One region of the Pseudobacillus sp. 179-B 2D1 NHS genome, then DNA from elsewhere that is predicted to be linked to it. Evidence: riboswitches for the same ligand, from Rfam matches in the RefSeq annotation. Region 1 holds a riboswitch; the other holds the start of a gene.
The links. A riboswitch is a leader RNA that binds a small molecule or an ion and turns the genes downstream of it on or off. The one in region 1 is predicted to bind S-adenosylmethionine.

Region 1 (3,614 bases):
ATTGTTTTTGCATAGCAGCCGCCCTCAATGTTAAATACACCATTAGAAGACCAGCCATGTTCATCATCGCCGATTAAGCGGCGGTTCGGGTCTGCACTCAAAGTTGTTTTCCCTGTACCAGAAAGACCGAAGAATAGGGCCACATCACCTTCATAGCCAACGTTGGCTGAGCAGTGCATAGACAGAATATCATTTTCAGGAAGCAAGTAGTTCATTACAGAGAAGATCGATTTTTTCATTTCTCCTGCATATTCCGTTCCACCGATCAAAACGATACGGCGCTCAAAAGAAATGATAATAAATGCTTCTGATTTTGTTCCGTCTACTGTAGGGTCTGCTTTAAAGTTCGGAGCAGATACGATTGTGAAGCCTGCTTGATGATCTTTTAATTCTTCCTCAGTTGGACGAATGAAAAGTTGATGAGCAAACAGATTATGCCATGCATATTCATTGATCACCTGAATTGGTAAACGATGGGTTGGATCTGCCCCTGCAAATCCTTTGAAAATAAACAATTCTTCTTGTTCCTTTAAATAATTGATCACTTTAGTGTATAATTGATCGAAGACTTCAGGGGAAATTGGTTCGTTAACCGGTCCCCAATCAATTTTGTCCTTTACTGAAGGCTCTTCAACGATAAATTTATCTTTAGGAGAACGGCCAGTATATTTTCCCGTTTCAGCACATACTGCTCCAGAAGCAGTTAACACGCCCTCTTTACGATTAAGTACTTTTTCTACGAGCTGCGGCACAGATGGCTGCATTGTTACGTTATCACCTTTTAAAAGTTCCAAAATTTCACTTGAAACACTTACAGTCTTCATAAATTAATAACCATCCTTTATCTGAAATTAAATAATTGTTATCGCATTATTTGTTCAAAAATAGTATAACACATTACATTTAATAGTCTATACTATTCACTTATTTTTTTGCGACTTTTTTTATTTACAGATTGTCCGATTTCCTATAAAAGAAACCGAAAAAATGAAGAGATTTTATACGAAACCAGTTGACATTGTCGAACGGATTTCGTATGATGTAACCTTGAACGGATACTCTTATCCTGAGCTGGCGGAGGGACAGGCCCGATGAAGCCCGGCAACCTGCTTGATTGTGATTGGTAGTTATATCGACTGCCGGCACTTATACAATATAAGTTTGTACTCAAGACAAAGGTGCTAACCTGCAGCAAGGGCAAACCTTGAACGATAAGAGTGAAAGGCCTATGTTGATAAGACCAACCTTTCCTCTCTTTATTTCAGGAGGGGTTTTTTTATTTTAAAAGGGTAAACTTAGGGGAAATGAGTACCGTACCATTATCGATCGGCAGTAAGTTGATCATTTTAAGGAGGAAGTTTCATGACTAAAAATCGTCGTCTCTTTACTTCAGAGTCAGTCACTGAAGGGCATCCGGACAAAATTTGCGATCAGATTTCCGATGCTATCCTAGATGAAATCTTATCAAAAGATCCAAATGCGCGTGTCGCAGCGGAAACATCTGTTACAACTGGACTCGTACTCGTAGCAGGGGAGATTACAACCTCTTCGTACGTGGATATTAATAAAATTGTTCGGGAGACAGTTAAGGAAATTGGCTACACTCGTGCAAAATACGGTTTTGATGCCGATACATGCGGTGTGTTGACATCCATTGATGAGCAGTCACCTGATATTGCAGCGGGTGTGAACGTGGCTCTTGAAGCACGTGAAGGCCAAATGAGCGATGAAGAAATTGAAGCGATTGGTGCGGGTGACCAAGGCTTAATGTTCGGTTTTGCTTGTAATGAAACAGCAGAATTAATGCCGCTCCCGATTTCATTGGCTCATAAATTATCCCGTCAATTAACGAGAGTTAGAAAAGAAGAAACGTTATCGTATTTACGTCCAGATGGTAAAACTCAGGTAACAGTTGAATATGATGAAAACGACAAGCCAGTAAGAATCGATACAATTGTTATTTCGACACAGCATCATCCGGAAGTTGCGCTTGAACAAATTCAAAGCGACTTGCGCGAGCATGTCATTGACCCGATGGTCCCTGCAGAATTAATCGATGAACATACAAAGTTCTTTATCAATCCAACAGGCCGTTTTGTTATCGGCGGACCTCAAGGAGATGCGGGCTTAACAGGCCGGAAAATTATCGTGGATACATACGGTGGTTATGCACGCCATGGAGGCGGAGCATTCTCCGGTAAAGATCCAACAAAGGTAGACCGTTCAGCAGCTTATGCAGCTCGTTACGTAGCAAAAAATATTGTTGCGGCCGGCCTTGCTGATAAATGTGAAGTCCAGCTCGCCTATGCGATTGGTGTAGCTCAGCCTGTTTCAATTGCTGTCGATACGTTCGGCACAGGAACGGTTTCTGAAGATGTGCTTGTTGAACTTGTTCGCAATAATTTTGATCTGCGTCCAGCGGGCATTATTAATATGCTTGGACTGCGTCGTCCAATTTATAAACAAACAGCCGCTTATGGACATTTTGGTCGTACAGATGTGGATCTTCCTTGGGAAAGAACAGACAAAGCTGAAATCTTAAAAGATCAGGCATCAAATTAATAAGCAGCAAAAAGCCTGGAGACTCTTTAACGGTCTTCAGGCTTTTTTTGTATGCTTTTATAGTACTGTCCTTTTTCTACGTACTCTCTGACAATGCGCTCCATATCTTTTCTGTCTTCCTCATTCACTGGGCGAATCACTTTTGCCGGCCGGCCAAATGCCACGGAGTGAGGAGGAATGACTTTTCCCTGGGGAACAAGACTACCGGCCCCGATAAATGCTCCTTCACCAATTTCTGCATTATCAAGAATGATGGAACCCATACCGATTAAAGCTTTTTTTCTAATTTTACAGCTGTGCAAAATAACTTGATGGCCGACTGTGACTTCATCTTCAATAACAAGCGGGTTGTTCGGGCTTTGATGCAATACAGAATTATCCTGAATGCTCACTTTTTTGCCGATTACAGTCGGGGCTACATCCCCGCGAATAGAAGTATTAAACCAAATATTTGTTTCTTCGCCAATAGTTACATCTCCCGTAATTGTTACATAATCGGCGATATAAGCAGAATCAGCAACAATAGGAGTTTTATTGTTATAAGGATAGATCATTTTTTCTCTCCTCCTTTTATGTTTCCTGCAACAGAAAGCAGGATGGACTTGCTTATTATTTTATCTAAAACGATTTGATTTGTATAATAGAAGACAAACGTATAGGATTACAAAAAGCCGGAGGAAGATGCTTGATGTGGAAATGGGAAACAGAACAACAGCCGAAAGGTGTCATCGTTATGATTCATGGGGCGATGGAGCATCATGGCCGTTATGGTTGGCTGATTGAAATGTGGCGCAGAAACGGCTTTCATGTAGTGATGGGCGACCTGCCCGGCCAAGGCATGACATCGAGAGCTAAAAGAGGACATATTTCATCATTTAATGAGTATATAGAGGAAGTAAAAGACTGGGTGCAGGCAGCGTATCAATTTGATTTGCCTTTATTTATATTAGGACATAGCATGGGAGGGCTAATTGCTATTCGTCTGCTGCAGGAGATGGAAGTGGAGACAGCAGGCGTGATTTTGTCATCGCCTTGTCTCGGTATGAATCATA
Region 2 (3,614 bases), on a different contig from region 1:
TTCATTCAATTTCCTTTCTGCTTCTGCTGCCTCCTCATCTATAACGAGCAACCAGAGTGTTTTTGCCTGATGGTCAAATATAGCCCACTCCTCAAAGATCTGAAAATAAAGAAGCGGCAATCCCAGATCTTCTTCAGCGCAATTCGGTAATTTCTCAATGTAACGAACATAATCATAACTGATGTAACCGATTGCCCCCCCCTGGAAATCAGGCAGGCCTTCTTGCTTAGGCAGCTGATATGTTTTTAACCAACTTTCAAGCTCTGGAAGCGGGACTCCTTTTCTTTTTTCTGTTTGACCGGCAGTCTGAATTTCAATGCCCTCCTCATTTGAAAAAACAACCGCAAGCGGCGACAACCCGGCTACGCTATAACGCCCGCCCCTTCCGCTTTCGAGAAGAACATGATGGGATTCCACCCCAGCTAGCCATTTATATTGATGAAAAAACTTTTCGCTATTATAGGGAATCGTTCGAGAAAACACTCGTCGTTCATTCACTGGTTTTCACCCTTTTCCTTCTTAGTCTTTTTCATCATACTAGACAAAGCGGAAAGAAAAAAGCATGGAAATAGTATTTTTGTTGCAGCTCCTATGCATGGTCATCTCTATCTTTTATAATAGAAGAAAATAGATGAAAATAACGGAGGAAGCTGATGACAGGTAATCGTTTAGTTCAACAAACAGAATCATTCATTACTACAGAGACATTGCAAAAAGACCTTCATTCTCTTGGAATAAAACCTGGTTCGACTGTTATGGTACACTCTTCCCTGCGCTCACTCGGATGGATAGCTGGTGGAGAAGTTACCGTCATTCAAGCATTAATGGCCGCTGTTTCGAATAGCGGGACAATTGTTATGCCTTCGCAGACTACTCATAATACCGATCCAAAATATTGGCAAAATCCGCCTGTACCCGAAGAGTGGTGGCCAGGTATCCGGTATTTTATGCCTGCCTATTTACCAGATATCACTCCTACTGTTGGTATGGGGCGTATCGCGGAATTATTCCGTACGTTTCCCGGTGTAAAACGGAGCCTCCATCCTTCCAGCTCATTTACAGCCTGGGGAAAATATGCTTCCTTCATTATCGATAACCACTCGATTGACTTTGCATTTGGAGAGCAGTCGCCGCTTGCAAGGTTATATGATCTTGATGCATCCGTTTTATTTATCGGTACGGATTACAGCACGTGTACAGCTATGCACCTTGGTGAATTTCGGGCAGATGACGGCCGTAAAGCTTTTGAGCAAGGCTCAGCCATACTAGAAAATGGTGAGCGCATTTGGAAAACTTATATGGAGCTTGAAGAAAACTCTGAACAATTTAATGAAATTGGCCGAGCCTTCGAGAAGGAACACACAATGACAAATGGCACAGTTGCTCAAGCCTCTTGCAAGCTTATCGAAATCCGACCACTCATCGACTTTACGGCTCGTTATCTTACTAACCTTTCAAAGCAATAAAGCGATTCACAACAGCCGGGAACATCGCTCTTTCTGTCAGCTCTATCCATCCCTGTTCCATTGCTTCTGCAAGGGAACGGACTGTTATCTGTTGAACAAATATTGCTTCAAATCCAATTTCTCTTAAAAGATCCCAATAATCGGGGAGGCTTTTAATATAATTTTTTCCCTCTATGTTCTCCAGTGTAATGGCTTCGGCTAAATCGATGATAAGGCGGCCTCCCGGCTTCAGTAAATGAAAACTTTTTCTCAGCCATTCTTCTCCCTCATCCAAAAAATGGATGCCAAGCTGAGCTGCTGCTACATCGAATTGACTTTTTTTAGAAGTAAAAAGGGAAGGAGAAATTACAGTAATCTGAGCTCTTTCACTCACCCATCTTGTTAGTGAAGGAGTTGAAGCTGATCCTATCCATAAAATACTTTCGTTCTGTTGAACGCTAGCTGTTTCTAAAAAACTTTCTGCTGATATAGTCCATTCTAAAATGCGATCTTTTGCAAGTCCTTTCTGGTCTGTCACTGTCATTTTCCATTCCTCCCTTTTTAACAATAAAAACAAAATAAAAAACCTCTTCAGATAAGAAGAGGTTTGGTAGCTATTCCACTCTCTTATCTGTCAGCTTGCGCTGCAAGAATTAGCACCGTGCCTGCATGTATACATACGGGTCGGTTGCCGGGCTTCATCGGGCTTGTCCCTCCACCTGCTCTTGATAAGATATTCGTTTCTATTCAATTCATCAGCCTTAAGCTGGCTGAAGTAAAATTCTATTTATACTCTGAATTTACGCATTAATTTATTAATTCATACGAATTATTACATGATTATAATCGATTGTCAACCTGATTTTTAAAAATAGAAAGTTGCGAAATGCGACGCACGGCTTCTTTGATCTTTTCTTCTGAAGCTACCAATCCAGCGCGGACATACCCTTCCCCGCGTTCGCCGAAGCCAATTCCCGGTGCAAACGCGACGCCTGCTTCTTCAAGTAAAAGGTCACTGAATCCTTCAGAGGTATAGCCTTCTGGCACCTTTAACCATGCAAAAAATGACCCTTCCGGTGCTGTCACTTCCCAACCAATTTCATTCAAGCTATTAATGAGTAAGTCGCGGCGCTTTTCATACATGGCTTGTTGTTTATGCACCTCATCTTGCGGCCCGAGTAAAGCCGCGGCCGCAGCCTCCTGAATGCCGCCGTACAAACTGCAGTGTAAATGATCTTGAATTAAATCTATAGCGGCGATCACGCTCGGGTTGCCAACAGCAAATCCAACTCTCCAGCCTGCCATATTGTACGTTTTTGACATTGTGTAGATTTCGATGCCGATCTCTTTTGCCCCATCAATTTCAAGATAGCTAACCGGCCTTTTCTCATCAAAACCGATCGCTCCATAAGCGAAATCATGAACGATACAAATCCCATGCTGATTAGCAAACTGAATAGTCTCCTCAAAAAAAGCAGCGTCCGCCATAGCCCCCGTTGGATTATTGGGATAATTGATGAACAGCAGCTTTGTCTTTTTCAATATCTCTTCAGGAACATCTTCATACCGGGGAAGAAAACCATTCTCTTCTCTTAGCGGCATCATATACATTTCTGCGCCGGCAAGAGCAATGCCTGACCAGTAATCCGGGTAGCCTGGATCGGGTACAAGCGCTACATCACCTGGGTTTAACAAACATTGTGGAAGCTCAACAAGCCCTGCCTTGCCGCCGATAATAAGGGCTACTTCCCTGGCAGGGTCTATTTCTACCCCATACTCTTTCTGATAAAACTCGGCACAGGCCTCTTTTACATGATCAAACCCTTTAAAAGGTGGATATTTATCGTTGGCAGGATCGTCCACAGCTGTTTTCAACGCAGTCTTTATATGGCTAAACACCGGTTGATCTGGGCTTCCCTGTGCTAAATTTATAATTTCGCGCCCGCCAGTAGAGGCGTCTTTGATCTTTTGGCCCAATTTAGCGAAGAATTGCTCCGGCAGAGCCTGAAGCCGATTAGCTGTTTCAAAAGTCTTCATGTATGCAGCCCCCGCTTTCAAATTATAGTTAATAATGGTATAACGAAAGGGAGAGAAAGTAAAGTAAGAATTTTCGGAAAGGGAAGTGGGGCTGAAATGATATTGAAAACTGCTGTCATCCAAATGGATATT

Region 2: another riboswitch for S-adenosylmethionine. It lies ahead of ACH0BF_RS10955 (class I SAM-dependent methyltransferase); the one in region 1 lies ahead of metK (methionine adenosyltransferase).

Annotation. Positions count from the first base shown of each region.
Region 1 is NZ_JBIQDP010000008.1:162,980-166,593, reverse strand. It holds gene pckA (phosphoenolpyruvate carboxykinase (ATP)) at 1-824, opposite strand, end outside; SAM riboswitch class I at 1,059-1,218, shown strand; gene metK (methionine adenosyltransferase) at 1,363-2,562, shown strand; gene ACH0BF_RS10580 (gamma carbonic anhydrase) at 2,589-3,116, opposite strand; gene ACH0BF_RS10575 (alpha/beta hydrolase) at 3,251-3,614, shown strand, end outside.
Region 2 is NZ_JBIQDP010000009.1:52,209-55,822, reverse strand. It holds gene ACH0BF_RS10965 (anthranilate synthase component I family protein) at 1-498, opposite strand, end outside; gene ACH0BF_RS10960 (AAC(3) family N-acetyltransferase) at 654-1,466, shown strand; gene ACH0BF_RS10955 (class I SAM-dependent methyltransferase) at 1,447-1,989, opposite strand; SAM riboswitch class I at 2,070-2,180, opposite strand; gene ACH0BF_RS10950 (pyridoxal phosphate-dependent aminotransferase) at 2,286-3,482, opposite strand; gene ACH0BF_RS10945 (carbon-nitrogen family hydrolase) at 3,579-3,614, shown strand, end outside.